2 regions of the Nocardioides sp. Root151 genome follow, and region 2 is predicted to be linked to the other one. Evidence: riboswitches for the same ligand, from Rfam matches in the RefSeq annotation. Region 2 holds a riboswitch; the other holds the start of a gene.
The links. A riboswitch is a leader RNA that binds a small molecule or an ion and turns the genes downstream of it on or off. The one in region 2 is predicted to bind cyclic di-AMP.

Region 1 (14,713 bases), on a different contig from region 2:
CCGCGCGTCACTCGTGCACCTCACCGATGCCGGGCGCACGGCGCTGGCCGTCGTACGACGCCGCAACGCCGAGGCCGTGGCCTCGGCCATCGACGCACATCCCACCCTGACCACCGAGGATCTCGCCACGGCCGTCGCCGTGCTGCGCGGAGTCCTCGAAGGCACGTCCCCGAAAGGCACGCAGTGACCACCGCACCACCGACCGACCACTCCCCCGCTCCCACCTTCCGCGACACGTTCCGGCAGCCCCGGGCCGTGTGGGCGGTGGCCTTCGCCTGTGTCATCACGTTCATGGGCATCGGCCTGGTCGACCCGATCCTCAAGCCGATCGCCGACGAGCTCGGGGCAACCCCGAGCGAGACCTCGCTGCTGTTCACCAGCTACATGGCGGTGATGGGCGTCGCGATGCTCATCACCGGCGTCATCTCCTCGCGCATCGGCGCCAAGCGGACGCTGCTCAGTGGCCTCCTGCTGATCATCGTGTTCGCCGGCCTGGCCGGCATGTCCGACTCGATCGGCGCCATCGTCGGGTTCCGCGCCGGCTGGGGGCTGGGCAACGCACTCTTCGTGGCCACCGCCCTCTCGACGATCGTGGTGGCCTCGGCCGGCACGGCCGGGCAGGCGGTCATCTTCTTCGAGGCCGCACTCGGACTGGGCATCGCGGTCGGACCGATCGTCGGCGGACAGCTCGGCTCGATCTCGTGGCGGGCGCCGTTCTTCGGCGTCTCCGTGCTCATGCTGATCGCGCTGATCGCCACCGCGTTCCTGCTGCCGCCGACGCCGCCCTCGCCACGCAAGACCTCGCTCGCCGACCCGTTCAAGGCGCTGCGCCACCCCGGCCTGCTGACCATCGCGTTGACCGCGCTCTTCTACAACATGGGCTTCTTCACGCTGCTCGCCTTCGCACCGTTCCCGCTCGACATGACCGCCTCGCAGGTCGGCTGGATCTTCTTCGGCTGGGGCCTGTTCCTGGCCGTCGCCTCGGTGTGGACCGCCCCCGCGCTGCAACGCCGCTTCGGCACGGTGCCGACCATCCTGGTCGCCCTCGCGCTCTTCGCGGCCGACCTCGCCGTGATGGCGCTGTTCACGGAATCGAAGACGGTCCTGGTGGTCGGCATCATCGTCGCCGGCGCGTTCCTCGGCATCAACAACACCCTCATCACCGAGGCGGTCATGGGCGCTGCTCCGGTCGAGCGGCCTGTCGCCTCCTCGGCGTACAGCTTCGTGCGCTTCTCCGGCGGTGCGGTCGCACCGTGGGCCGCCGGTCGTCTCGGCGAGGAGATCAACGCCAGTGCGCCGTTCTGGATGGGTGCGGGCGTCGTCGTGATCGGCTTCATCATCATGGCCGTCGGCAGCAAGCACCTCCGCGTGCACCACGAAGCGCCGTCCGCCCACTCCTCCGAGGAGGCCGAGGCGGTGCTGGTCGGCGACATCGACTGACCACGTCGTACGACGAACCGGCCGGGGCTGTGGATAACTTCTGCAGCCCCGGCCGGTTCCGTTCTAGCGTCCCTGCATGACTCAGATCTCGGCTGAACCCTCCACGCGCTATGTCATCGCGGCCATGTCGACCCGCTTCTGGCTCTACGTCCTCGACAGCCTGTTGCTGGTGCCGGTGAACCTGCTCCTGCTGTTCGCCACAGTCCTCCTGCCGACCCCGGTGGCACTGGCCGTCAGTTTCCTGGCGGTGCCGCTGTGGTTCGCCCTCTGGTGGCGGGGGCTCTCCGCCACCCCGGCAAAGATGCTGTGCCGACTCTCGATCCAACCAGCCCTGGGGCCGGGCAGGCTGACCTGGTCAGTGATCCTGCGTCGGCTCGCCGCACAAACGGGCGTCCCCTACGTGATCAGCACGGTGGCACTGCTCCCCGCGTCAGCGGAGGAACTGGAGAGCGGGTCAGGCTGGCTGCTCCTGGCCGTCGTGGCCAGCTGGAGCTGGATCCTCGTCGACTGCCTGTGGGCACTGGGCAATCCCCAACGCCAGGCCCTGCACGACAAGTTCGCCGGCACGGTCGTGGTCGAGCGGATCAGGCGGTGAGCGGCGCGATCCCGCGGCGCAGCGCCCGCCGGTGCCATGCCCAACACACCACGCCGAGCACCACGAAGACGAAGGAGGTGAGAGCGAAGCCCAGCGCCGTGCCGCCGACGTACGGCGTGACGGCGACGGCCACCACCGCGTTGAAGACCAAGGTCACGAACGTGGCGCCCGACATCACCGCACCGCGTCGGGTCGGCAGCAGGTCGAGCATCATCAGCTGCACGATCGGGTAACCCAGGCCGTTGCCGAACGCCACAGCGGCCAGGCCCACCACGGCCCACGGCAGCTCGGAGCCCAGGCTGGTCAGTGAGACCAGCACGCCGACTGCGGCACCGACGAGGGCGATCCCGAACCCCACCGTCACCAGTTGCACGGGCTCGATGATCCCCGCCGTACGACCGCTGACCCACGAGCCGGCAACCATCGCGCCGATCATCGGCACGAAGAGCTTCCAGAAGTCCAGCTCACCCTGGCCGAGCACGTCGACCACGAAGATCGCGGCGCCGCCGATGTAGAGGAACTGCGCCCCGAAGACGAAGGTCCCGGCCCAGGCGACGCGGTGGAATGACGGCTGGCGCACGACCTCGCCAATGCCGCGCAGGATCTCCCCGACCCGCAAGGGCACACGCGCGGAGGGCGGGTGCGTCTCGGGGAGCACGAAGAGGGTCGCCGCGATCAGCACCAGGCCGAGCACGCCCATGAACCAGAAGACGAGGTGCCACGGACCGAGCTGGAGCAGGGCTCCCCCGACGATCGGCGCGATCGCGGGAGCAAGTCCGAAGATCATCGCCACGCGACTCATCAGCCTCTGCGCCTGCGGCCCCTCGAACACGTCGCGGATGACCGTGCGGCTCACGATCGTCGAGCCACCGGCCGAGAGTCCCTGCACGGCGCGACCGACCAGCAGCCACCCGAGCGAGGGGGCCAACGCACAGCCGACCGACGCGACGACGTACACACTGACCGAGCCGATGATCACCGGCCTGCGGCCGACCGCGTCCGAGAGCGGGCCGTGGAAGATGCTCATCGCCGCGAACGACAGCATGTAGACGGTGACGACCAGCTGCAGCTGGTCAGGCCCGACCTCGAACTCGTCGCGCATCTGGTCGAACGCCGGGAAAGGCGTGTCGATGCTGAACGGGCCGATCATGCTGAGCATCGCCAGCACGATCGGCAGCGCGACCAGGACCCTCGCGGAGCGGGGATCGAGGGCTGGCGTCACCCGTGGAGTATCCCCGAGCCCACTCGGGCGCACAGGATCAGGGGTGCCGCGCGACCTACTGCACGCGCTCATTGATCGGTCACCGGGCACTTCCCATCACAACGTGGTGGATCACCCGCACCTGGTGCGTGTGATCCACCACGTTGTGGCCACCCCCGAGTCAGAGGTTGCCGCGGGCGTCCTGCTCTCGCTCGATCGCCTCGAACAGCGCCTTGAAGTTGCCCTTGCCGAAGCCGAGCGAGCCGTGCCGCTCGATGAATTCGTAGAACACCGTGGGGCGGTCGCCCATCGGCTTGGTGAAGATCTGGAGCAGGTAGCCGTCCTCGTCGCGGTCGACCAGGATCTTGCGCTTCTTCAGCTCCTCGATCGGCACCCGCACCTCGCCGATCCGGCTGCGCAGCTCGGGGTCGTCGTAGTAGGAGTCAGGGGTGTCGAGGAACTGGATGCCGTTGTCGCGCAGGATGTCGACGCTGCGCAGGATGTCGTTGGTGGCCAGCGCGATGTGCTGGCAGCCGGCGCCGTCGTAGAACTCGAGGTACTCGTCGATCTGCGACTTCTTCTTCGCGATCGCGGGCTCGTTGAGCGGGAACTTCACCCGGTGGTTGCCGCTGGCCACGACCTTCGACATCAGCGCCGAGTAGTCCGTGGCGATGTCGTCACCGATGAACTCGGCCATGTTCGTGAAGCCCAGCACCTTGTTGTAGAACGTCACCCACTCGTCCATGTGGCCGATCTCGACGTTGCCCACGCAGTGGTCGATGGCCTGGAAGAGTCGCTTCGGGTGGCCCTCGCGACGGGCCACGGTCGTGGACCGCGCCACATAGCCGGGGAGGTACGGGCCGTCGTACTTCGAGCGGTCGATCAGCGTGTGCCGGGTCTCGCCGTACGTCGCGATGGCAGCGAGCCGCACCGTGCCGTGCTCGTCGGTCTCGTCGTGCGGCTCGACCAGGACCGTGGCGCCCTGGGCGCGCGCGTGCTCGATGCACTTGTCGACGTCGGTGACCTCGATGGCGAGGTCGACCACACCGTCGCCGTGCTTGCGGTGGTGCTCGAGCACCGGGCTGCCCGGCGTGACGCCGCCGGTGAACACGAAGCGGGCCGAGCCGGAGCGCAGCACGTAGGACTTCGAGTCGCGGCAGCCGTTCTCGGGGCCTCGGTAGGCCTCGAGCTCCATGCCCAGTGCGAGCTGGTAGAAGGTCGCGGTCTGGGTGGCGTTCCCGACCACGAAGCACACGGCGTCCTGGGCCACCACGGGGAACGGGTCGCTCGACGCGTCGTACTCGACGAGACCCACGAGCTGCTTGAGCTGGTCGAGGGTGAGGTCGGCCTTGAGTTCGTCGGCGGTCAGCGCGCCGCCGGTGGAAGCAGTCGTAGTCATGGGTTCAGCCTGTCCATCAGCGACAAGATGTGCAACAGTACGTCGAAACACTGTGCATGTTGTCCAGAAGGAGCGTAGCGATGGACAATCTCGATGCCACATTGATCGATCTCTTCGCCCGGGAGCCGCGGGTCGGCGTACTCGAGGCCTCTCGCCGGCTCGGCGTCGCGCGCGGAACCGTGCAGGCGCGACTCGACAAATTGGCCTCGAGCGGGGTGGTCACCGGCTGGGGGCCGGACCTCGACCCGGGGGCGCTCGGCTACCCGGTGACCGCGTTCCTGACCCTCGAGATCCGCCAGGACAACATCGACCTCGGCGGCCACGACAGCGTGGCCCGCAAGCTGGAGCAGATCGCGGAGGTGCTGGAGGCGTACACGATCACCGGGGCCGGCGACATGTGGGTGCGCGTGGTGGCGCGCTCCAACGCAGACCTCCAGCGGGTCATCGACCGAGTGCTGGCCGACCCCGCGATCGTCCGCTCCACCACGGTCATCGCCCTGGCCGAGCAGATCCCCTTCCGCGTCCTCCCCCTCACCCGAACCGTGGATTCTTGATGCGCGAACCGTGGATCATTGATGTCCGAGCCGTGGATCCTTGCGCTGGGCCATCAAGAACCCACGGTTCGAGGCGCAAGAACCCACGGTTGGCGCATCAAGAACCCACGGTTGGCGCTGGTCAGGCGAGGCGGGTGGCGACCTCGGCAGCGGCAGCGGCGACCCGCGGGCCGACCTTCTCGACGTCGAGGGCGCCCAGGGTGACGATGCCGACCGAGGCCTCGAGACCGTCGACACCGCGGACGGCGGCGGCGATGCCCTTGGCGCCGGCCTGCAGCTCCCCCGCCGTGACGGCGTAGCGCGGCGCCGCGGTCTCGCGGCCGAGCAGGATCGCCTTGCCGGCGGCGCCCTGGGAGAGCGGGTGGCGCGCACCGACCCGGTAGGCGACGTGGAAGTCGGTCCACGACGGTTCCACCACGGCCAGGGCCAGCGCCTCCTCGCCGTCGGCGACGGTCAGGTGGGCCGTGCAGCCCGTGCTCTCGGCGAGCTCACGCAGCACCGGGACACTGATGTCGCGCAGCACCGGCTGCACTGCCGAGGCGAGGTGCAGTACGCCGAGCCCGACGTGCAGCCGGCCGCGCGCGTCACGGCGGACCAGCGCGTGCTGCTCGAGGGTGGCCACCAACCGGTAGACCACGGTGCGGTTGACCTCGAGCCTGGCAGCGAGCTCGGTGACGGTGAGTCCCGCCTGGTTCTGCGAGAGGACCCGGAGCACGTGGAGGCCACGATCGAGGGTCTGGGAAGTCTCGGTGGCCATGCGCTGAGCCTAGCCGTGCACGACCGTGGAGTGCACGGCGTGGCGAGGCGCGTCGAGCAGCCGCGCGGCTGAGGAACGAAGCCGCGACCGGCGTGTCGAGACACGAGTCCACGCCATCAGGACGACTTGCGGACGGCCCACTCGCGCAACGTGTCGATCCTCTTGTGCAAGACGTCGGCCGTCGCGACGGCCGCAGCCGGTCCGCCGGTCTCCTTGCGCAGTGCCGCATGCGTGACGCCGTGCGGCTGACCGGTGCGGTGGAACCACGCGGCCACGAGCCCGTTGAGCTCGCGGCGCAGGATCGCCAGCTGCTCGTGCGTCGAGACCTGGGCGATGCTGTCGCCCTCGGCCGGCTTCGGCTTCTTCGTCTTCGCGGCCCGCTCGGACTGCCGGGTGCGCAGCAGGTCGCGCACCTGGTCGGGCTCGAGCAGCCCCGGGATGCCGAGGAAGTCCATCTCCTCCTCGGAGCCGACGCTGACCTCGCCCTCATGGCCGAACTCACCGCCGTCGTAGAGCACCCGGTCGAAGGTGGCCTGCGAGCCGAGCGCCTCCCACGGGCCGAGCGCCTCGTCACCCGAGGCCGACTCGGCGGCGTTGGCCTGGTTCATCAGGTCTTCCTCGGCGGCGAACATGTCGTCCTCGTCGGTGACCTTGCGGCCCAGCACGTGGTCGCGCTCGACCTCCATCTCGGAGGCGTGCACCAGCAGGTTGGGCGCCGAGGGCAGGAACACCGAAGCGGTCTCACCGCGGCGGCGGGCACGCACGAAGCGGCCGACGGCCTGGGCGAAGAACAGCGGGGTGGAGATCATCGTCGCGTAGACGCCGACCGCCAGGCGCGGCACGTCGACACCTTCGGAGACCATCCGCACCGCGACCATCCAGCGGTCCTCGGAGTCGGTGAACGTGGAGATCTTCTTCGACGCAGCCTTCTCGTCGGAGAGTACGACGGTCGGCGCCTCGCCGCTGATCGCCTTGAGCAGCTTGGCGTAGGCGCGGGCGGAGTCCTGGTCGTTGGCGATCACGAGGCCGCCGGCGTCAGGCACGTGGCGGCGTACCTCCGAGAGCCGCCGGTCGGCGGCCTGGAGCACCGAGGGCATCCAGGACCCCTGCGGGTCGAGCGCGGTGCGCAGCGCCTGGGCGTTCTGGTCCTTGGTGAGCGGCTCTCCCAGCCGGGCGGAGATCTCGTCGCCCGCGCGGGTGCGCCACTGCATCTCGCCGGAGTAGGCCATGAACAGCACCGGCCGGACGACGTGGTCGGCCAGCGCCTGCCCGTAGCCGTAGGTGTAGTCGGCCACCGACACCATCGCGCCCGGACCCAGCTCGGGAGCGGGCACGTAGGTGACGAACGGGATCGGGTTCGTGTCGGACCGGAACGGCGTACCGGTCAGGGCCAGGCGGCGGTGCGCCGGCTCGAACGCCTCGCGTACGCCGTCACCCCACGAGAGCGCGTCCCCGGCGTGGTGCACCTCGTCGAGGATGACCAGCGTCTTGAACCGCTCGGTGCGGATCCGGTGGGCCAGCGGGTTCACCGCGACACCGGCGTAGGTCAGCGCGATGCCGACGTAGTCCTGGGAGGTCTTGCCCTGACCGGCCGAGTAGTTCGGGTCGATCGGGATGCCGGCCCGCGCGGCCGCCTCGGCCCACTGGGTCTTGAGGTGCTCGGTCGGCGCGATGATCGTGATCCGGTCGATGACGCGTCGGCCCAACAGCTCGGCGGCCACGGTCAGCGCGAACGTGGTCTTGCCGGCGCCGGGCGTGGCCACTGCGAGGAAGTCACGTGGAGAGGCCGAGAAGTACTTCTCGAGTGCCGCCGACTGCCAGGCACGCAGCGACTGGGCGGTCCCCCATGCGGCACGCTCCGGCCAGGCCGGAGTCAGTGCTGCGGGTGGGACGGCCTCGGGGGGCCGTCCCGTCACTCGGAATCCCCGCCGTGGGGCAGGCTCTCCCAGATCTCCTTGCACTCGGGGCAGACCGGGAACTTCTCCGGCGACCGGCTGGGCACCCAGGTCTTGCCGCACAGCGCAGTGACCGGCGTGCCCATGACCATGGCCTCCATGACCTTGTCCTTCGGCGCATAGTGCGAGAACCGCTCGTGGTCACCCTCGTCGGTCGGGACCGTGCGACGGTCCTCGAGAACGTCTGTCTGGCTGAATCCGATCGGGTTGCTCACGCCCACCACTGTAGATCAGAACTCAGTTCAGCAAGGGGTCGACCGGACGTGTTGAGACCCACGCCATGGCTCCGGGCTGTCGTCGCAGCACGTCGCGGCGCAGGGTCGTGGTGTCCTCCCGGAACAGGTCGGAGGCCAGCGCCGGTACGACGTACCAGCTGCCCTCGGCGATCTCGGCCTCGAGCTGGGAGGCGCCCCAGCCGGCGTACCCGGCGAAGACCCTGAGCTCGGCCACGCTGCCCTCGATGAGCTCCACCGGCGAGTCGAGGTCGATCAGGCCGATGTCGGCGAAGGACCCGCGGAACCCGACGGGCTCGTCGTCGGCATCGGCGAGCTGGGCGACAGCAAGTGCGCCGTCGGCACCGACCGGCCCGCCCGAGAAGAGGACGCCGGGATCGCTCGCCACATCAGCCCAAGGAGAGAGGACGTCGCCGATCATCACCATGGACGGCCGGTTGAGTACGACGCCCAGTGCGCCGTCGCCATCGGCGTCGATGAGCAGCACCACGGAGTCGGCGAAGTTCGGGTCGAGCAGCTCGGGGCTGGCCACCAGCAACATTCCGGCTCTCGGGTCCATGCCCCCAATGTAGACAAGCCGAAATGAAGACAGGCCCCGGGCCGACGCGGGGAGGGAGGGAGATGCGGAAGGGAGGTCCGCGGGTGCGTCGACACCGGGGTCTGTCTGTCAGGGGGCGGCCGTCAGGCCGCGAGCGCCGCCCTGATCCGGTCCAGGAAACGGACGTTCCCGGGAGTCGGGTCGGGTTCGGGCAGCTGGTAGCCGTCGCGGGCGGCGGCCTCGATCGCGGCACCCACGCGGGCGCCGTGCTCGTCCACCTCCAGGGCGGAGACGCGTCCGGCCATCACGGCGAGGAGCTGACGCTCCTTGGCGGCGGCTTTGGCCATCGCCTGCGACATCGCCGTGTCGACCGGCTCGGAGCGGTAGTGGTCCTGGATCTCGCGGATCCCGGGCAGTTCGTCGGCCGTGGCACGCCAGGCGGCGATCACGGCTGCCTCGAGGTCCATCGGCTGGTTGGAGAGCTCGCGCTCGATCTTGCCGCTCAGGCGGCTCGACCAGCGGAGCTGGAGTGCGCCCAGCAGGTCGAGCTCGTCACGGAAGGTCTCGGCAACGCCCGGCAGGTCCATCGGGAGGACACCGTCGCGGCGCACACGTACTTCGTCGAACACACGGTGGAGGACGTCCCCACGGTGGTGAAAGGCTTCCCAGGTCATGGTCAAGCTCCTTTCGTTTTCACGTACCGGCGGTACGTACCAAGAGTATGTAACCGACCTTCGGCACGCAAACCGACCACGCCGTGACCTCGGCCACAGGGTCCCGGTCGCGCCGCCCTATGCTGAGCAGATGAGCAAGTCCGCAGCGAAGCGTCTGATCCCGAGCCTCCCGACCCTTCCGGACCTGCCCGGCGCCACCAGGCGCCAGCAGTACTCCTCCAGCACCAAGCGGGCCCTGGTCGAGGCGGCCAGCGAGCTGTTCACCGAGCACGGCTACGGCGGCACGTCCCTGGACGCCATCGTGGCCGAGGCCAAGGTCACCAAGGGCGCGCTCTACCACCACTACAGCGGCAAGCAGGCGGTCTTCGAGGCGGTCTTCGAGCGCATCGAGGCGGAGGCCGCGGCCAGCATCTCCAAGGCGGTCAAGGGCGTGAAGGACCCGTGGGAGAAGGCCGCGGAGGGCCTGCGCGCGTTCCTCTCGGTGGTCCAGGACCCGACGTACCGCCGGGTGGTGATCCAGGAGGGACCCGCCATCCTGGGCTACGAGCGCTTCCGCGAGCAGGAGGAGCGCTCGTCGTTCGCGATCGTGCTCGACGTGGTCAACAACGTGCTCTCCGCGGGCCCCTGGGACCTCGAGCAGCCGATGATCGACACCTTCAGCCGCATCTTCTTCGGCGCCCTGAGCAGCGCCGGCGAAGGAGTCGCGGCCGCCGAGGACCCCGAGGAGGCCAGTGCCCGGGTCGAGGCCGCGATCGGGTTCATGCTGATGGGCCTGCGCTCCCTGGTCGACCAGGGCGTCGAGTTCGTCGACCCGGTCACCGGAAGCAGCAGCGCCCTGGCGGAGTGACCCCCGAAGGGGCCGCTCGACCAGGGCGCCGAAGGGCTGTGCCTACTTGAAGGTGACGTTGCCACCATCGGTCGGGACCAGCTCGATCCAGACGTGACCGGCGGGAATCTTCAGGTCGCCCGCCTTCGTCTTCAGGGTCAGCGCGCTCTCGGCCTTGTTCTTGCTCCACGTGCCGCGCACGGCCTTGCCCTTGTGGAACACGACCGCCTCGCCCTTGCCGTGGAACTTGGTCTCGGGCACGAAGTTGCCTGCCGGGTCGGTGTAGCCGGCGTCGCCGACCTGCACCTTGAGCACGAGCACGGTGTCGGCCAGGAACTCGTCACCGTCGGCGGCGTTGGTGTTCTGGTTGTGGTATTTGCCGCCCTCGAACGCCCAGTTCGTGGTGTGGCCGGCGGAGAACGACGCGGCGACCGACGTGGCGGGCTGACCCTTGGGCAGGTCCTTCTCCTCGCCCCACGGCAGGTAGTCGTCGGGCCGCTTCTCCTCGCCCTTCGACCCTTCCTTGGCGAGCTTGGCCAGGTCGACGAACAGGTTGTACGGCGCGGAGCGTCCGGAGTCGCGGTAGAAACCGGTGGCACCCTCCTGGTGGAACTTGATGCCCGCCTGGGTGATCCGGCTGATGGTGACACCGGCCGCACCGCTGGTCACCATCTCGCCGTCGACCGGCGACACGATGCCGATGTCGGAGGCACGCATCGAGCGCACCGGGCCGACGTTGTCGGGGACCTTGGAGTAGAAGAACGACGCCAGGCGCGTGCTGCCGCCCTCGACCAGCTCCTCCACGACCATGTCGGCCGAGCCGAGACCGATCTGGGGCGCGCTGCTGCCGGTGTTGTCGATCTTGACGACGTAGACCGGGTGCTTCTTGCTCGAGGACGCGTCACCCGAGACCTTCTCGCCGGTGAGCGGCCAGGTGCTCTCGAGGACCTCGGCATTGGCGGTGCCCTTCGGATCCTTGGCGTCCTTGTCGTCCTTGTCATCTCCTCCGCAGGCGGTGAGCGTGAGGCTCAGCGCCAGGGCGGCAGCAAGGCCGGTAGTCAGGGAGGGGTGGACACGGCGCACGAAATTCTCCGATCGTCTACAACATTGATTCAGTTTCAAAGTGTGAGGGCGCGGCTCCCGGATTCCGGGGAGGCGCGCCCTCGTGGGACTCAGGTGTCCCTGATCACCGGCCACGCAGGGTGCCGGCGTAGAACGAGGTGGTCCACGCGAGCTCGCGACGGACCCGGGTGCCGCTTCGCGGTGCGCTCAGGATGATGACCTTGCCGTCCTTGCGCCCCACGAAGACCGCAGCATGGTAGACCCGGCCGCCGTTGTGGAAGAACACGAAGTCGCCGCGGCGCAGGTACCGCTTGGCGATGTGGCGGACGAAGGCGTACTGCGCGCTCGACGTACGCGGCATGCCCGCGAAGCCGGCCTTGCGGTAGCTGTAGTAGAGCAGCCCGGAGCAGTCGAACGCCCCTGGCCCGGCGGCGCCGTAGCGGTAGGGGTCGCCGATCTGGTTGGTGGCGACGTTGTAGCCGATCTGCACGCGCTCGGCGCGGGTCAGTGACGCTGCCTCGGCGCTCGGAGCGTCGGCCATGGTGCCGGCCACCAGCATCGACAGGGTCATCAGCGGCAGCACCAGGAGTGCGCGCAGTCGGGCGGTCGTGCGCGGTCTGCGCACGCTGAAGAGGGCAGGCATGGAGGGTTTCCTTTCCCACGCCTGTGAGGTGAGCTGTCGGGTTGGGACTGGAAAGTGTCCTGCCATCGCATGATGACTTCACCCCGAGCGGGACGGCCTCTCGACCGACCTCGCGTGGAACCTGTGGGTCCCCCACTCCTGCCCCTGTGTCCGGGTCACGGGACGCTCCCTGAACGGGGCAGGACTCGGCGTTGTCCGGGAGCGGTGTGTGAAGTTGTGCGCCTTGAGGGTAAGCGCCACCGCCCCCGGAAGTCCCCGAAATGTGACAAACCCCCAAGTCAGCCCAGTTTGGCGCCGCCGTCGACGTACAGCGTCTGGCCGGTGATGTACGACGCCTCGTCGCTGGCCAGGAACGCGGCCGCGGCGGCGATGTCCTCGGGGAACCCGACCCGGCGCACCGGGTTCTGCTCGGCAGCGGCGGCCCGGAAGTCCTCGACGCTCATCTTGACCCGCGCGGCGGTGGCGTCGGTCATCTCGGTGGCGATGAAGCCGGGGGCGATGGCGTTGGCGTTGATGCCGAACGGGCCGAGCTCGATGCCCAAGGTGCGGGTGAAGCCCTGCACGCCCATCTTGGCCGCCGAGTAGTTCGCCTGGCCCCTGTTGCCGAGCGCGGAGACGCTCGAGAGGTTCACGATCTTGCCGTACTTCTGCTCCACGAAGTGCTTCTGCGCGGCCTTGGTCATCAGGAACGCACCCTTGAGGTGGACGCCCATGACCAGGTCCCAGTCCTGCTCGGTCATCTTGAACAGCAGGTTGTCACGGGTGATGCCGGCATTGTTGACCAGGATGTGGATGCCGCCGAGCTCGGTGACGACCCGCTCGACCGCTGCCTCGACGGACTCGGCGTTGCTGACGTCGGCGCCGATGCCGACGGACTTCACGCCCTCGCCGAGCTTGCCGGCCGCCTCGCTGGCCGCGGCCTCGTCGAGGTCGATGATGGCGACTGCCGCACCCTCGTCCGCGAAGCGCTTCGCGGTGGCGAATCCGATGCCGCGTGCGGCCCCGGTGACCACTGCCACCCGTCCGTCAAACCGACCCATGCCCACTCCTGTGACTAGTCAATGCGTGATGCCCGACCGGCCGGAACTGGCGGTCGAGGTTGTCGGGACCACCTTAGGACAGGGCCTCGCGCAGCCTCTCGGCGTACTCCCCCGGCTCGTCGTCGGCGTACTTCGTGCGCGGCCAGAAGAAGCCGCGCAGGCCGTCACCCTTGGTGCGGGGTACGACGTGGAGGTGCAGGTGCGGCACGGACTGCGAGACCACGTTGTTGATCGCGACGAAACTGCCCTGGGCACCGAGTCCTTCGACGACCGCGGTGGCCAGCCGCTGTCCGGCCTCGAGGAACGGGGCGCGCAACCGGCCCGGCAGGTCGGGCAGGGTCACGACGTGCTCCTTCGGCACCAGCAGCATGTGGCCCTTGAACACCGGTCGCTGGTCGAGGAAGGCGAGCAGGTCGCTGGTCTCGAGCACGACCTCGGCAGGGGTCTCCCCCGCCACGATCGCGCAGAACGTGCAGGACATCGAGGCGCCCCTTCTTCCGGATTCCACCGATGCTACGGTGCTTGCCATCTACAGCCATGGGGCTGGGCCGGACCTCCGCGAACTGATCAGTCGCCGAGCAGGACCGGTTTTTCATCTCGATCGATCCATGCCTGCGCCGGTCGTGTTCTCGCCTGGGCCGCGGCGGCTGCGCACACGCTGCCCACGGGCACACATCTGAACAGCGACACAGGAGGCGACATGGACGGGTTCGAATCGGCCCAGTTCAGCATCCCCCTCATCATTTTCCTGCTGGTCTTCTTCTACGGAGGGACCTTCTGGATCTCGTTGAGAATCGGAAAGAAGCAGGAGAACGCCGACGGCTACATGACCGCCGGCAACAACATCGGGTTCGGGATCTCCGCGGGCAGCATGACCGCAACCTGGATCTGGGCCGCCTCGATGTACGCCGCGGCAACGTCAGGATTCACCTACGGCATCTCGGGCCCCATCCACTACGGGCTCTGGGGTGCGCTGATGATCCTGTTCATCTACCCCTTCGGGAAGCGGATCCGCTCCGTCGCGCCGCGCGCCCACACCCTCGCCGAAGTGATGTACGCGCGCCACGGGCGTTCCAGCCAACTGTTGCTCGCCGGCTCGAACCTGGTCGGCAGCCTGATCAGCCTGATGTCGAACTTCATCGCCGGTGGCGTGCTGATCTCGCTGCTCTCGCCATTCAACTTCACGCAGGGCGTGATCATCGTGGCCTTCGGGATCCTGCTCTACACCCTGTGGTCGGGCTTCCGCGCCTCGGTGCTCACCGACTTCGTGCAGGTGCTGGGCATGCTCGGCGCCGTTGTCGTCATCGTGCCGTTCATCTTCTTCGCCGCCGGCTTCCCGGCGATGTTCGAGACGGGCGCGAGCAACCTGACCCCGCAGCAGGGCACCTTCTTCTCCAGCGACGCCTTCCTCAACCAGGGAGCCCCCTACATCGCAGCGGTACTCGCCTACGCGATCGGGAACCAGACCATCGCCCAGCGACTCTTCGCCGTCCGTGAGGACCTGATCAAGCCGACCTTCGTGACCGCGACCATCGGCTACGGCTCGATGGTGATCGGCGTCGGCATGCTCGGTGTGCTCGCGCTCTACCTGGGTCTCGAGCCCAGCGGTGGCAACGTCAACAACCTGATCCCGCAGATGGCAGCCGAGTACCTCCCCACCGCGCTGCTCGCGGTGTTCTTCCTGATGATCATCGGCGCGCTCTCCTCGACCGCCGACTCCGACCTGGCCGCAATGGCCTCGATCGTGATGACCGACGTCTACGGACAGAACGTGGCCGGCAAGGACCGCGCCAACC
Region 2 (14,713 bases):
CGTACATGATCTCGTCGGTGATCGAGCGCAGGATGTAGCGGTCGTTCTCGAGGCCCTCGTAGCGCGAGAAGTCCAGCGGCTTGCCGAAGCGCACGATCGGGCGGGTCACCTTGCCGAACTTCTTGCCGGGCGGCGCCACGACGTCGGTGCCGACGACCGCCACCGGGATCACCGGCACACCGGTCTCGAGGGCCAGCCTGGCGACGCCCGTCTTGCCGCGGTAGAGCTTGCCGTCGTGGGAGCGAGTTCCCTCGGGGTAGATGCCGAAGAGCTCTCCGCGGCCGAGGACGGCCTTGGCCGAGAGCAGGGCACCCTCGGCGGCGTTGGCGCCCGAGCGGTCGATCGGGATCTGGCCCGATCCGCGGAAGAAGTGCTTCTGGAAGAAGCCCTTGAGGCCGGGGCTGGTGAAGTACTCCGCCTTGGCCACGAACGAGACCCGGCGCGGCAGCGTCAAGGGCATGAAGAGCCAGTCGGCGTACGACAGGTGGTTGCTGGCGAGGATGCCCGGTCCCGTCTCGGGGACGTTCTCGAGGCCCTCGGCCTGCGGCCGGAAGATGACCCGGAGCAACGGCCCGATGGCGATGAACTTCAGGAACCAGTAGAACACCCGGCTGTCCCTCCTCGTCGACGTCCTCGCGGCCACCACGTGATCAGCGGCCACGTCGAAGAGTAGCCCCCTTTTGATTTGTCCGGGGAGCCACCCGTCGGCCCCGGAATGGGGCACAATCCCGGTGTGCCCACCGATGACCGCGTCGCTCCCCTGTCCGCGTCCGCCCGCCCCGAGGCCACCAGCACTCCGGACCTGCGGGTCGGCGTCCTCCTCAGCCACGGGTTCACCGGCTCCCCCGCGTCGATGCGTCCCTGGGGGCAGTTCCTGGCCGACCACGGGTACGCCGTCGAGGTGCCTCGCCTTCCCGGCCACGGCACCACGTGGCAGGACATGAACCTCACCACCTGGGACGACTGGTACGCCGAGGTCTCCAAGTCCTTCGACAAGCTGGTCCGCGAGAACGACGTGGTCGTCGTCGGCGGACTCTCGATGGGCGGCGCGCTGGTCCTTCGCCTGGCGGCGGACCGGCCCGACGACGTGGCCGGCGTCCTGCTCGTGAACGCGGCGGTGGCCTCCACCAACAAGCAGCTGGTCGCGGTGCCCGTCGTACGCCGGTTCGTGAGGTCGATGCCCGGCATCGGCAACGACATCAAGAAGCCGGGCGGTGACGAAGTCGGCTACGACCGCACTCCGCTCAACGCGCTGCACTCGATGGTGCGGGCCTGGAAGCCGCTGCGTGCAGACCTGTCGCGGGTCACCGCACCGATCCGATTCTTCCGCTCGGCGGAGGACCACGTCGTGGACCCGTCGTCGGTCCAGGTGGTCCGCTCGGGCGTGTCCTCGACCAGCTTCGAGGAGCGCCTCCTGCCCGACAGCTATCACGTGGCCACCCTCGACAACGATGCCCGGACGATCTTCGAGGAGTCCCTGGAGTTCATCCGCGGCGTCAGCGCCACCGAGGGTGCGGACTCGGTCTGAGCACCTTCTCCAGGTGCCTCGTAGGCTGGGCAGCGTGGAACGGGACGAGGACGCTCTCTGGAGGGAGATCGTCGACAACTACGACACGGCTCCGGACGACGGCGAGCTGCCCGAGGCCGAGCGCCGCCTCCAGACCGAGGACGTCGCCGAGGCGCCCGAGGCCGAGCGCCGCCTCCAGACCGAGGACGTCGCCGAGGCGCCCGAGTCCGGCCCGCCCTCCGACGCGGTGGAGCCCGAGCCCCAGCTCTTTGCCGTTCCCCTCCCCGTGCCCGAGCCCGAGGAACCTCCGGAGCTGCGCTCCTGGAACGACGAGGGCCGCTACGTCCCGCCCCCGCCGGAGCGCATCCCCCTGCCCGAGCCACCCCGGTTGCTGGGCTGGCTCGGCGTCTTCCTGGCCCCGGTGATCGCGTTGGTCGCCCTCGTGCTCGGCCACCCGTTCCGCGGGCTGCTCGCCCTGCTGCTGGTGGGCTGGTTCGTCGGCGGCTTCCTCTACCTCGTGCACACCATGCCCGACGACCCCCGCGACCCGTGGGACGACGGCTCCCGCGTCTAGCGACCCGTCGCCAGTTCTTGTCGACCCGTCGCCAGTTCTTCGCACGCACGCCAACTCACGACAGGTCGATCCGAACCAGCGACAGGTCAGCGGTGGCGGGCAAGGTCGGCGGCACCGACGAGCCCGGCCTCGGGGCCGAGCTGCGCGGCCACCAGCGGCGGAATGCGTCGGTGACCCGCACCCACCAGTGAGCGCAGCAGCGCGGTGCGGGCCGGTTCGAGGAGCCGGTCGCCCGCCGCGGAGAGTCCCCCGCCGATCACGAGTCGCGCGGGGTCGAAGGCGGCCACCAGGTTGGCCAACCCGACACCGAGCCAGTCCCCGACATGACCGAAGGCCTCGTGGGCGAGGAGGTCACCTTCCTCGGCGGCCTGCGTGACCATCGGGCCGTTCAGCGCTGCCGGGTTCCCGCCGCACAGGTCCTCGAGGATCGACGGGCCGCTGCCCAGCCGCTCCCGGGCGAACCGGACCAGCGCGTTGCCGCTGGAGTACTGCTCCCAGCAGCCTCGCCCGCCGCACTCGCAGTCGGCACCGTCGGGCACCACCTGCATGTGCCCGAACTCGCCGGCCATGCCGTTCCAGCCACGATGCAGCCGGCGACCGAGGACGACCCCACCGCCGATGCCCGTGCCCATCGTCACCACGATCGCGTCGTCGACGTCCCGGGCAGCGCCGTACGTCGCCTCGGCGTGGGCGGCCGCGGTGGCGTCGTTCTCGAGGGCGACCGGCACCTGCCAGCGCTCCTCGAGCATCGCCCGGACCGGTGCGTCGACCCAGGGCAGGTGCGGGGCGAACATCACGCGCTCGCCGGTCGCGTCCACGAACCCGGCGGCGGCCAGGCCGACGCCCAACACCTCGTCGTCGCCGGAGACGTCGTGCAGCGCACGGGTCAGGGCCGCCTCGACCTGGTCGGCCTCGACGCGACGCCCCGGGGTGGCGCGCCGCGACGTGCGCACCACGCGACCCTCGGCGTCCACCACGCCGGCGAGCACCTTCGTGCCCCCGATGTCGATACCGACCCACACGCCGCTCATCGGGTCAGCGTCGAGCCAGGTCGGCGGCGCCGATCAGGCCGGCCGTGTTGCCCAGGGTGGCCAGCCGCAGCTCGGCGACCGGGCGGTGGCCACTGCCGGTCAGCTGCGCTTCGTACGTCGTGCGCATCGGCTCGAGCACGAGGTCGCCGGCCTCGGCCACTCCTCCGCCGAGCACGATCACGCCGGGGTCGATGACTGCCGCGAGCTGCGCGGCACCCTCACCCAGCCAGCCGCCGAGCTCGGCGAGGCGGGCGATCGCGAACGCGTCGCCGGCCTTGGCGGCCTCGGTGATCATCGGGCCCTCGATGGCCTCCACGTCGCCGCCGGCCAGCTCGAGTACGGCGGACGCGGCCCGCGCGTCCTTCGTGGCGGCCGCCCGGGCCTGGGTCTCCAGGGACGTGCCCGAGCCGTACTGCTCCAGGCAGCCTCGCTGGCCGCACCCGCACTGGCGGCCCTCGCGTTCGATGCGGATGTGGCCGATCTCGCCGGCGATGCCGAAACCGCCACGGTAGAGCTGGCCGTCGACCACGATCCCGCCGCCGACACCGGTGCCGACCGCGACCATCAGCAGGTCGTCGGCGTCGACCGCGGCACCGTAGGTGAACTCACCCCATGCGGCGGAGTTGCCGTCGTTCTCGACGACCACGGTGAGCCCGCACGACTCCTCGAGGCGCCCCTTCAGGTCCTCGTCACGCCAGGCCAGGTTCGGGGCGAAGTAGACCGTCGCCCGGGCCGCGTCGATGAAACCGGCCGCCGAGATGCCCACACCCACGACATCGCGATCGGCGCGCAGGGTGGACACCATCTCGGCGATGGACTCGACGATCGCCGCCGCGTCCTGGGCCGGTGACTCGACCTTGGCCTGCTCGAGCACCTGACCCGACTCGTCGACCAGGCCGCCTGCGATCTTCGTTCCACCCACGTCCACACCGATGGTCAGGCTCATGTGTTCAGTCCTCCGGCCAGTCCGCGTCGAGGTCGATGTGTTCGACTCCGTCGTCACGCTTCTTCGCGTCGTCGGGCACCGCACTGGCCATCAACGCTGCCGCGGCGTGCATCAACGACGCGCCCGCGACGGCCAGGTGGTTCTTCACCTCGGGGCTCAGCTCGCGCACCACGTGGACCGCCCGGCAGATCGGGCAGTAGGTGCACTCGGCAGCGCCGGTGGCGAGGTGCTCGTTCACATCATGGGCGGCATGGGCCGCGGCGCCCGCGAGGTCGCCGACGCCGGCGCCGAGGTCGGCGCCGTGGGTGCGGGCCCAACCGGACAGGGCACCGAACAGCTTGGCCGCCTCGTCGGCGACCGAACCGACGTCGTCCGGTCCGGGTGTGCTCCCTGGGCGGGTGTCGTCCCCGTCGGTCACGTTGTTCTCTCCTCGAATCGGACGTGCAGTGCGCCCTCGCTGACCTTGGCGCCGCTGACCTGGTGCCGGGCTAACCCGGCAGGCAGCGAGAGAAGACGACGATACGACCCCACGGTCACCACGAGTTCGTCGCCATGCCGCGCGAGATCGACGTCGGCCTTCTCGACGTTGGGCAGTGCCAGCTCGAGGACGGCGCCGGTCTCGGTGCGGGTGACCTTCATCGGCCCGTTGCCGGTGGGTGGTGCCAGCGGGTCCGTGCCGGCGTACACCTCGTCGGCCAGGCCGCGCAGGGCCTCGACGCCGACCGGCTCGCCGGTGCGGTAGACCGACCGCCAGATCGGCAGTCCCGGGAACGACTGGTCGACCTCGGTGAGCACCTTGGCCTGGGCCTCCACCCAGCCGGCCCGCCACGCGTCGCCCTCACCGACGGGGAAGACCCGGTTCGCGATGACGCCGTCGACGCGGTAGCCGAACAGGGACAGCGTCGTGAAGGAGCGGCGGGCCTCGGCGAGCACCACGGTCTCGGGCGTCATCACCAACCGCACGCTCGAGTCGGGGCCGGAGAGCAGTTCGCGCACCTCGTCGAGCTCGGCGTGCAGCCGCTCGACGGCGTCGAAGACGGAGTCGCCGGGCATGGGTACGCCGGCCGCGCGGGTCAGCACCGGCTTGAGCGCCTTGACCACCTTGCGCTCGAACGGGAAGACCCGCTGCATGTACCACCCGAGCGCCTCCGGCAGGGCGAGCAGTCGCAGGGTCTCCGCGGTCGGTGCACAGTCGACGACGATGACGTCCCACGTGCCCGAGAGGGCGTGCAGGCGCAGCTCGAGGAGGGCCAGCACCTCCTCGGCGCCGGGGATGACGGTGAGCTCCTCGGCCGCGACCGGGTCGACACCGACCACGTCGAGCACCGAGAGCAGGTAGCCCTGGATGTCGGCCCACGACTGCTCGAACCGTCGCTGGGCGTCGACCTGCTGCACGAAGAGGTTCTCGGCCACCTTGGTCGGCTCGGCGCCGACGGGCATGCCGAAGGCGTCGGCCAGCGAGTGCGCCGCGTCGGTGGACAGCACGAGGGTGCGCAGGCCACGGGCGGCAGCGAGTGCCGACGTACCGGCGGCGACGGTGGACTTGCCGACGCCGCCCTTGCCGGTGAAGAGGAGGATGCGCACGGTCAGGCGGGACCGGTCACAGGGACTCGACGTGCTTCTTGAGTCCCTTGAGCGCGGTGTCGATGAGGATCTTCTCGCCCTTGCGCTTGAGCATGCCGATCAACGGGATCGAGACGTCGAGGGACAGGCGGTAGGTCACCTCGGTGGAGCCGGCGCCGAGGGGCCGCAGGACGTAGGCGCCGTCGAGCGCGCGCAGCATCTTGCCCTCGACCAGGGTCCAGGTGACCTCACGGTCGCCATGCCAGGTGTAGGCGAGGGTGTACTCGTCCTTGATCGGCGAGACGTCGAGCTCGAAGAAGACCTGCGTGGCACGCCCGTCGTCGAAGGTGCCGAGCACGTCGGCGGTCTTCACACCCTTCGCCCACGCGGGGTACGCCGGGAAGTCGGCGATCACCTCCATCACGGACGCCGCCTCGGCGTCGATGACGATGGAGGACGTGGTCTGTTCGGCCATCGGTGTTTCCCCTTGGAGATGGGCGGTGTCGAGTCACGCGAGCCTACCGGATACCCGCGGTACGTGGATGGCCGGTAACGTGCGGGCGTACACCGTTCCCATGCAGTGCAGAAGGAGGCCGGCATGCGAGAGTTCGCCACGCCGTTGACCGTGGAGATTCCCGCGACTGGCAACGTGACCGACGACGTCGTCACCAATGCGCGTGACCACGCCGACTCGGTCGTGTTCAGTCGCCGGACCGGCGACGGTTGGGTCGACGTCACCGCCGCCCAGTTCCACACCGAGGTCACCGGTGTGGCCAAGGGACTCATCGCCGCCGGCATCGAGGCCGGTGACCGCGTCGCGATCCTCTCCAAGACCCGCTACGAGTGGACCCTCCTCGACTACGCCATCTGGTTCGCCGGTGCCGCGACCGTGCCGATCTACGAGACCTCCTCCGCCGACCAGATCGCCTGGATCCTGGAGAACTCCGGCACCAAGGCCGTCATCGCCGAGGGCGCCGACCACCTGGCCAAGGTCTCCGCCCTGCGCGGCAACCTGCCCGAGCTCAACCACGTGTGGACGATCGACGACAACGCCGTCGACGTACTCACCAGCCTGGGCGCCGACATCGACGACGAGACCCTGGAGAAGCGCCGGAGCGCGACCACGCCCCTCGACCTGGCCACCCTGATCTACACGTCCGGGACGACCGGCCGCCCCAAGGGCTGCATGCTCACCCACGGCAACTTCATGTTCGAGCTGGGTTCCGCGGTGCACGAGCTCGACCGGCTCTTCAAGGACGAGAACGGCTCGACGCTGCTGTTCCTGCCGCTGGCCCACGTGTTCGCCCGGATCATCCAGGTCGGTTGCGTCAAGGCACGGGTCCGCATGGGCCACTCGGCCGACATCAAGAACCTCGTGGACGACCTCGGCGTGTTCAAGCCGACGTTCATCCTCGCCGTGCCCCGCGTGTTCGAGAAGGTCTTCAACACCGCGTCGCAGAAGGCGTCGGCCGACGGCAAGGGCAAGATCTTCCAGCGTGCCGCCGACACGGCGATCGCCTGGTCCCGCGCGCAGGACGGCGGTCGGGTGCCCCTCCGGATCCGCGCCCAGCACGCACTCTTCGACCGGCTCGTCTACGGCAAGCTCCGCAACGCCCTCGGCGGCGAATGCCTGTACGCCGTCTCCGGTGGCGCACCACTCGGTGAGCGCCTGGGCCACTTCTACCGCGGCATCGGCCTGGTGATCCTCGAGGGCTACGGCCTGACCGAGACCACGGCGGCGCTGACCGTGAACCTGCCCGACGCCCAGAAGGTCGGCACCGTGGGACGCCCGCTCGGTGGCACGTCCGCCCGCATCGCCGACGACGGCGAGCTGCTCTTCAAGGGCGGCCAGGTCTTCGCCGGTTACTGGGACAACGAGCAGGCCACCTCCGAGGCGCTGACCGACGGCTGGTTCCACACCGGTGACGTGGGAGAGCTCGACGACGAGGGCTTCGTCCGCATCACCGGCCGCAAGAAGGAGATCCTGGTGACCGCCGGCGGCAAGAACGTCGCCCCGGCCGTGCTCGAGGACCGCCTGCGCGCCCACGCCCTGATCAGCCAGTGCATCGTGGTCGGCGACGGGGAGCCCTTCATCGGCGCGCTGGTCACCATCGACCCGGAGTCCTTCCCGCACTGGGCGCTCGAGAACGGCAAGAGCGGGTCGATCGCCGACCTGGTCGACGACGAGGACCTCCGCGCCGCAGTTCAGTCAGCGGTCGACGACGCCAACAACGCCGTCTCCAAGGCCGAGTCGATCCGCAAGTTCACCATCCTGCCGATGGACTGGACCGAGGAGGACGGCCAGCTCACGCCGTCGCTCAAGCTGAAGCGCAACGTCGTCATGCGCGAGCACCGCGCCGACGTGGCCGCGCTCTACGGCCACTGATCCACATCCTTCGCGGTGCCTCCGGCCGACAGGTCGGGGGCACCGCGTTCATTTCAGGCGGGTCACTTCAGGCGGGTCACTTCTCGCCGATCTTGCGGGCCACCGCGACGCGCTCCAGGGCCGTGGGGTGGCTGCCGAACCAGAACTGCGACCACGCCGGTGGCGTCGGGTCGCACACCGCGCCCAGGCACAGCTCGCGTTGCAGGTCCACCATGGCCGAGGCCGGGGTCACCGCGAGTGCGTCCACGTCGGCGCGCATCTCGATCCTGCGACTGATCGTGTTCTCGACCGGGCTGACGAAGAAGGTCGCCAACGCCAGCAGCGCCAGCACGGTCGCCACGGCGCGGGGGTCGGCCAGTCCCTCGACGCCGGCCCGCCTGCGCAGGCCCGGTCGGCCCATGATCAGTCCGAGCAGGCCCACCCCGACCAGTGCGCCGAAGGCACCGAGCGCGGTGCCGACCAGCACGTCGTCGTGCTTGGCGTGGGCGAGCTCGTGGGCCACCACCGAGAGCACCTGCTCGTCGGGCTGGTGGTCGACCAGGTTGTCGTAGACCACCACGCGCCGGGTGCCGCCGAAGCCGGAGACATAGGCGTTCAGGGTCGTCGTACGACGCGAGGCGTCGGCGACCAGCACGTCGTCGACCGCGACACCCTCCTGGTCGGCCAGGGCCAGGATCTCCTGGCGCATGGGCCCGTCGGGCATCGACGAGAAGTCGTTGAACACAGGCTCGACCACCACGGGGTAGAGGAACGAACCGCCCAGGAGGAGGACGACGTAGATGCCGGCCACGACGGCGGGCCACCAGGTGCGCCAGCGCCGGACGCAGCCGAAGAGCACGAGCAGGGCGATCGAGGTGAACACGATCGCGAGGCCGAGCCCCTTGACCTGGTCGAGCGCCCAGCCGCCCAGCCCCTGCGTGGTGAGCCCGTAGTCCACACGGTGGTCGCGCAGGGCCACCGCGAAGGGCAGCGTCGCCAGCCGTCCGATGACGAGCACGGCAGCGGTGAGCCCGACGACCGTGACCGGCCACGGCCAGGACCGACGGCCCAGGAGCCGGGTGCCGAGCCGGGTGAAGCCGAGCACGCACGAGACCACGAGCGAGACGGCGAGCGACGACCAGCTCAGGATGCGCGACAGGCGCGCGAACTCCTCACCGCGCTCCAGCTGTGCCCTCGTGAGCACGTCGGTGGCCGGAACGGGATCGGGAGCGCCTCCCGGGACCGGCTGCCACGGCACGAGCACGGCCGCGACCAGCACGAAGAGCAACGCCCCGCCCAGGGTCAGCACCCACAGCTGGCGACGGGTCACGAGGCCGGTCCGCTGCTCCCCCGCGATCACCGTGCCAGTCTCTCGAGCTCCCTGCGCCACCGTTGCACCAGTTCCTTCTCGCCGAATCCGTAGACCTGCTGGAGTGCAGCGCCCACCGGTGCGCCGTCCGACACCTCGTCGTACAGCCTCAGCAGGTCCTGCTCGGAACCAGTCTGCGCCAGCAGCCGACAGGCCAGCCACGCGGCCTCGTACGACGCCCCGAGGTGGGTGGTGTGCGTGTCGAACTCGTTGCCCGCCGGCAGGTGCCGGGGCGCCCCGTCCCGGCGTACCTGCGCCAGGACCTGGCCCGCGGTGACCGACAGGGGCAGGGTGGCGTCGCGCAGCGCCACGTAGTCGGCGAAGCCCTCGAGCAGCCACAGCGGCGTGTTCGACGCGGTCGCGGCGCCCGTGGCCACGTGCACGAGCTCGTGGGTGGTGACCACCTGGGCACCGTTGCGTCGTAGCCCCGAGAAGACCTCCGGGTTCACGAAGACGTGCACCGGCGCCGACGGAGAGAGCGACCCGTCGACCGTGGTGGTCACCGCGGCGATCTCGGCGTACTCCCCGGGGTCGGCGGCCAGCACCCCGTCGAGCTGCTCGTCGGACTCCGGCACCACCATCACGAGCTTCTGGCGCCACGGCGGGAGGACCTCCCCGACCGCACGCACCGCCACCCTGGCCTGCCGCGCGAACCGGTTGACGGGCTGGTCCCCCGCTGCCATCACGAGCGCCTGCGGAGTGCGGCTTACGTTGAGCGCGGTGGCCAGCCACAGGGGCGTACGACGACCGCCGCCACCGACGTCGACCAGCACCGCGTGGTCGCCCTCGCGCGCGAAGACGAACGTGACCTCGGCGTGGGCCTCACGTGGGTCGTAGCCGGCGAAGCGCCAGGTGGTGTCCACCGCGGCGGCCCACTGTCCGTCCGGGAGCGTGGCGGTGAGGGCGGCATCCTCGTCGACGTAGCGGACCGTGAAGCCGGCGACGCGGAGCTTCTCGGCGTTGTCGACCGCGGTCTCGGCCAGCTCGCCGGCGTCGGGGTGGAGTCGCGCCCGGTCGCGCGCGCCGACCGCCGTCTGCAGGTCCGCCAGCGCCGCGGCGGCGAGGTCCTGGCGGGCCGACGGTGAGTCCAGGACCCGCGGCGTCCCGGCGTCGTCGTCCTGGCGGAGCCAGAAGGCGAGCACGCCCGCCACAAGGGCAAGCGAAAGGCCGGCCACCCACCAGAGTGGGCGACCGGCCTTCGATGCTGAGCTGTCGTTCAGGGTGGTGCCGATCAGCCCGGGCGGACTGCGCCGGAGTACGGCATGGAGAAGACCCCGGCGGTGGTGACGCCGCTGCCCGGGTTGGCCGCGTGCACGATCATGCCGTTGCCGATGTACATGCCGACGTGGCTGACCGGGCTGTAGTAGAACACCAGGTCGCCGGGCTGCAGGTCGCCCGAGGAGACGCTCGTGCCGGAGCCCATCTGGGCGCTCGAGGAGTGCGGCAGGCCGACCCCGGCCTGCGCCCACGCCATCATGGTCAGGCCGGAGCAGTCGAACGCGCTCGGACCGGCTGCGCCGTAGACGTAGGCGTCGCCGACCTGGGCCATCGCGTAGTTCACCGCAGCGGCGGCACGGCCGGAGGCCGGCACGTTGGTGGGCAGACGCGTGGTGCCGCGGCTGGCCTCGGTGTCGAGCCGGGCCCGCTCCTCTTCCTCGAGCTTGCCGAGCAGCTCCTTGGCCTCGGCGAGCTTGGCGTCGGCCTCGTCCTTGTTCTCCTCGAGGTCGGCCTGGGCGTCGGCGAGCTCGTCGGCGCGCTCCTGGGTCGCCTCGCGGCGGATCTCCAGGGAGTCGGTCTCACGGGTGTAGTCCGCGACCGTGTCGGCCTGCACGTCGTTGTAGTTCGAGACCGTGTTGAGGTCGGAGAGGAACTCGTCGGGGCTGTTGGAGAGCACCAACTGGCCGGTCGTCGAGATGTCCTGGCCTTCGTACTGCGCGGCCACGGCGTCGCTGACCGTGCTGGTCATCGAGTCGACCTTGGCCTGCTGCTTCTTCTCGTCGGCCTTCAGGGCGGCGAGGTCGGCCTCGAGGTCGTCGAGCTTGAGCTTTGCGTCGTTGGAGCGCTCGGAGGCCTGCTCTGCCTGGTGGTAGAGCTTGTCGACGCGGGCCTTGACATCGTCGATGTCAGGCTCGGCGTTGCCCGGCGCTGCGGGGATGGCGGTGATGCCGATGACTGCAATGGCGCTGCTGGCCAGGCCAGCAAGAATGCGCTTCCGTCCGTGGTGCATGTAGCGGACGTACTCCCTCTTTGTCGACGCCTACCGGGTGAGCTGACGGGTTCGGGCACAAAGAAGCCCTACACACGCTCCACGGATCGCTCCGCCTTGCGTGTGATTCACCCCAGGGATACGTGGGTCCCCGGTTTCTCCGCCTCGGACTTCCCCGTCCGCGGCATCGAATTCGGCGTGGCACCCGAGCCGGTCCTGTTTGACCAACTGGTACGGGCACCTGAAGCAGCAAGATTAGACGTGGTTGCACTCCGCGGCAAACCCTCGGAGCGGATGTCGCGGGGTGTTTCATGCCACGGCGGCGCGCCGTGACGTGTCATGCGTCACACCAGCCCCACGCGAGGCAGCGTGGGAGCTGTCGGCTCGGCCGGGGCAGGCCGGGCGGGAGGCGGGCTCAGGCGGACTCGACCTCAGGACCGGCCAGCGGCGTCACCATGCGCAGCGGCGGCACCAGGCCCGAGTCGGCGAGCACGTCGAGGGCCCGCTGCTCGTCGTCGTCGAACGCCAGCTCGGGCGGCGGCCCGAGCAGCACGGTCACCACACAGTCGTGGCAGGCCAGGCCGCGGACTTCGCAGCTGTCACAGTCGATTCGCAAGGTCATGGGTGTCCTCGTCTCTCATCGGTCCGGGAGGGGAAGTTCCCGGCTGTGACGCACTCTGGCAGTGACCACCGACAACGGTCCGGGACCGCCGGACCACACACCGGGCAGCGGGCCGGTCGGCCCGACCGCGGGGCGGTCTCGGGGCTCAGCGGGCGAGGAGGGCCACGAGCGCCGACGAGGCCATCGGCTTGGCACCGGACCGGCGTACGTCGCCGGCGATCTCCCGGTCGGAGGAGACGACCACCACGACCCGTCCCTGTGGCTCGGCCGCGACGAGGTCGCGGATGACGTCGTCGGCGATGACGCCCTCGGGACTGAAGAGCACCTTGACGCCGCGGGGCGCGTTGACCGGGCCGCGCGAGGACTGCGCTGCCGCGTCGAACACGACGGTGGTGTCGACCCCGGTGCGCGCGATCAACGGCGCGAGCCCGTTGAGGAGGCGGATCCGCTGGGCCTCGAGCGTCGAGTCGGGCCAGGCCGTCTTGCTGACGTTGTAGCCGTCGATGATCAGCCGCGCCCGGGGCATGGCGAGGAACTGTTCGAGCAGCGCCGGGCTGGACGGGCCCAGCGAGCCGGCCGCGCTCGGCGTACGCGTGCCGGCGAGCGCGAGGTCGGCCTCGACGGCGTCCGCCGGAGAGCCGGTGACGGTCGGCAGGGCCAGCTCGCGGCGCAGTCCCTGGCCGGCATCGAGCAAGGTGTCGAGCAGGACCCGGGCACGGAGGGTGGCGGCGTCCTTGTCGGTGCGCACCTCGCGGCGGGCGGCCGACAACGTGGCCTGGAGCTCTTCGACCTGGGCGCGCAGGCGTCGGGACTCGGACTCGGCACTGGCCAGGCCGGCCTCCGCCTTGAGTCGCACCTCCTCGGCCAGCACGATCGCCTTCTCGGCATCGGCGCTGGTCGAGCGTCCGGAGGCCCGGGCCTCCCCCAGCTTGCGACGCAGGGACGCGTTCTCGGTCTTGAGCTCGGCGACCTGGTCCTTGTGCTCGGCCTTGAGCTGCTTGATGCGCCCCTCGGCCTGGTCGACCTTCGCCTGGAGCCGCTCGAGCTGGGCAGTGTCGACGGTGGCCTCACCGGTGCCGATGCGCGCACACGCGTCGGCGTACGAAGCCTCCCACCCCTCCGGACGCAGGAGCCACAGGAACGCCGCCAGCTCCACCGGGTCAGCCGCCTCGGGGGCGACACCGTCGCCGATCGCCTCCGCGAGGTCGGGCTGGGTGGCCGCGACCTGGGTGGAGAGGTGGCCGCGGAAGTCGTCGTCGGTCTCGAGGGCCGCCGCGATCTGGGTGCCGCCGAGCCGGGCCCGGCGGTTGGGGGCGAAGGACGCGACCTTGCGCAGGGAGGCCGGCAGCTCGCTCACCTTCGGCAGGGCGTCGGCGGCGAGGGAGAGCACGCGGGCGCGCACCGGCTCGGGCATCTGCCCGCCGGTCCGCTCCGCTGCGCCCGTCGCCATGGGTCAGTCCTTGGCCGGGTCCTCGGACACGGCCGCCTCGTTGCGGTCGATCAGCTCGATCGCGTCGTCGCGACCGCACCAGCGGCAGGACACCGACTCGACGGTCTCGGCCTTCACCTCGGTGCTCTCGACGACCGGCTCCCCGGACAGGTCGAAGTGCCAGTACTCCGCCGTACGGCGTGTGCGGGTCACGTCGAAGCGCGTCAGGTTGCCGCACCCACCACACCGCCAACGGTTGGTCGTGTCGGGAATCTGTGCGGTCACGGGGGCTCCTTCAGGGTTGCTTGACGAACATCCCCAGCCTATGGGGCGCGCCCTGCCGGGATTGTCGGTGCCCACATCTAGCGTCGGGGACATGAGCAATGCGGTTCAGGGTGCGCCTTCCCGATGGGAGGTGCAACGCAGTTTCGACGAGCTCGGCCGACCCCTCCGCGACATCACCTTCTGCGTGGTCGACCTCGAGACCACCGGGGGTTCGGCGGCGGCGGGTTCGATGATCACCGAGATCGGCGCGGTCAAGGTGCGCGGCGGCGAGATCCTCGGCGAGTTCCAGACCCTGGTGAACCCCCACGACACCATCCCGCCCTTCATCGCCGTGCTGACCGGCATCACCAACTCGATGGTCGCCGACGCTCCCCCGATCGAGTCCGCGCTGCCTGCGTTCCTCGAGTTCGCCGCCGGCTGCGTGCTGGTGGCCCACAACGCACCCTTCGACGTCGGGTTCCTCAAGCACTTCGCCGAGCAGCAACAACGCCCGTGGCCGCGCTTCGAGGTGCTCGACACCGCCAAGCTGGCCCGCCGGGTGATCACCCGGGACGACGCCCCCAACTGCAAGCTCTCCTCCCTGGCGGTGCTGTTCAACGCCGACACCACGCCCAACCACCGGGCACTCTCCGACGCCCGCGCGACCGTCGACGTGCTCCACGGGCTGATGGAGCGCCTGGGCGCCCTCGGCGTGCACACCCTCGAAGAGCTCCAGACCTTCTCCTCCCGGGTCAGCTCGGCGCAACGCAAGAAGCGCCACCTCGCCGAGCGGCTCCCCCATGCACCGGGCGTCTACCTCTTCCGCGACGCCAGCGA

Region 1: another riboswitch for cyclic di-AMP. It lies ahead of ASD66_RS21485 (C40 family peptidase); the one in region 2 lies ahead of ASD66_RS09485 (C40 family peptidase).

The regions. Positions count from the first base shown of each region.
Region 1 is NZ_LMGG01000007.1:833,363-848,075, reverse strand. Features, by position in the region: gene ASD66_RS21550 (MarR family winged helix-turn-helix transcriptional regulator) at 1-187, shown strand, start outside; gene ASD66_RS21545 (MFS transporter) at 184-1,440, shown strand; gene ASD66_RS21540 (RDD family protein) at 1,517-2,035, shown strand; gene ASD66_RS21535 (multidrug effflux MFS transporter) at 2,025-3,257, opposite strand; gene hppD (4-hydroxyphenylpyruvate dioxygenase) at 3,418-4,635, opposite strand; gene ASD66_RS21525 (Lrp/AsnC family transcriptional regulator) at 4,716-5,189, shown strand; gene ASD66_RS21520 (IclR family transcriptional regulator) at 5,311-5,946, opposite strand; gene ASD66_RS21515 (DEAD/DEAH box helicase) at 6,063-7,823, opposite strand; gene ASD66_RS21510 (DUF3039 domain-containing protein) at 7,859-8,104, opposite strand; gene ASD66_RS21505 (YqgE/AlgH family protein) at 8,139-8,693, opposite strand; gene ASD66_RS21500 (hypothetical protein) at 8,816-9,346, opposite strand; gene ASD66_RS21495 (TetR/AcrR family transcriptional regulator) at 9,477-10,193, shown strand; gene ASD66_RS21490 (DUF3048 domain-containing protein) at 10,236-11,255, opposite strand; gene ASD66_RS21485 (C40 family peptidase) at 11,359-11,877, opposite strand; cyclic di-AMP (ydaO/yuaA leader) riboswitch at 11,883-12,078, opposite strand; gene ASD66_RS21480 (SDR family NAD(P)-dependent oxidoreductase) at 12,156-12,917, opposite strand; gene ASD66_RS21475 (HIT family protein) at 12,991-13,398, opposite strand; gene ASD66_RS21470 (sodium:solute symporter family protein) at 13,618-14,713, shown strand, end outside.
Region 2 is NZ_LMGG01000004.1:198,444-213,156, reverse strand. Features, by position in the region: gene ASD66_RS09540 (lysophospholipid acyltransferase family protein) at 1-607, opposite strand, end outside; gene ASD66_RS09535 (alpha/beta hydrolase) at 734-1,528, shown strand; gene ASD66_RS09530 (hypothetical protein) at 1,563-2,081, shown strand; gene ASD66_RS09525 (ROK family protein) at 2,168-3,112, opposite strand; gene ASD66_RS09520 (ROK family glucokinase) at 3,117-4,058, opposite strand; gene ASD66_RS09515 (hypothetical protein) at 4,063-4,476, opposite strand; gene ASD66_RS09510 (ArsA family ATPase) at 4,473-5,642, opposite strand; gene ASD66_RS09505 (SRPBCC family protein) at 5,659-6,096, opposite strand; gene ASD66_RS09500 (AMP-dependent synthetase/ligase) at 6,220-8,007, shown strand; gene ASD66_RS09495 (M48 family metallopeptidase) at 8,084-9,346, opposite strand; gene ASD66_RS09490 (hypothetical protein) at 9,343-10,530, opposite strand; gene ASD66_RS09485 (C40 family peptidase) at 10,587-11,582, opposite strand; cyclic di-AMP (ydaO/yuaA leader) riboswitch at 11,594-11,770, opposite strand; gene ASD66_RS09480 (hypothetical protein) at 11,977-12,183, opposite strand; gene ASD66_RS09475 (NYN domain-containing protein) at 12,329-13,633, opposite strand; gene ASD66_RS09470 (hypothetical protein) at 13,637-13,897, opposite strand; gene ASD66_RS09465 (DEDD exonuclease domain-containing protein) at 13,989-14,713, shown strand, end outside.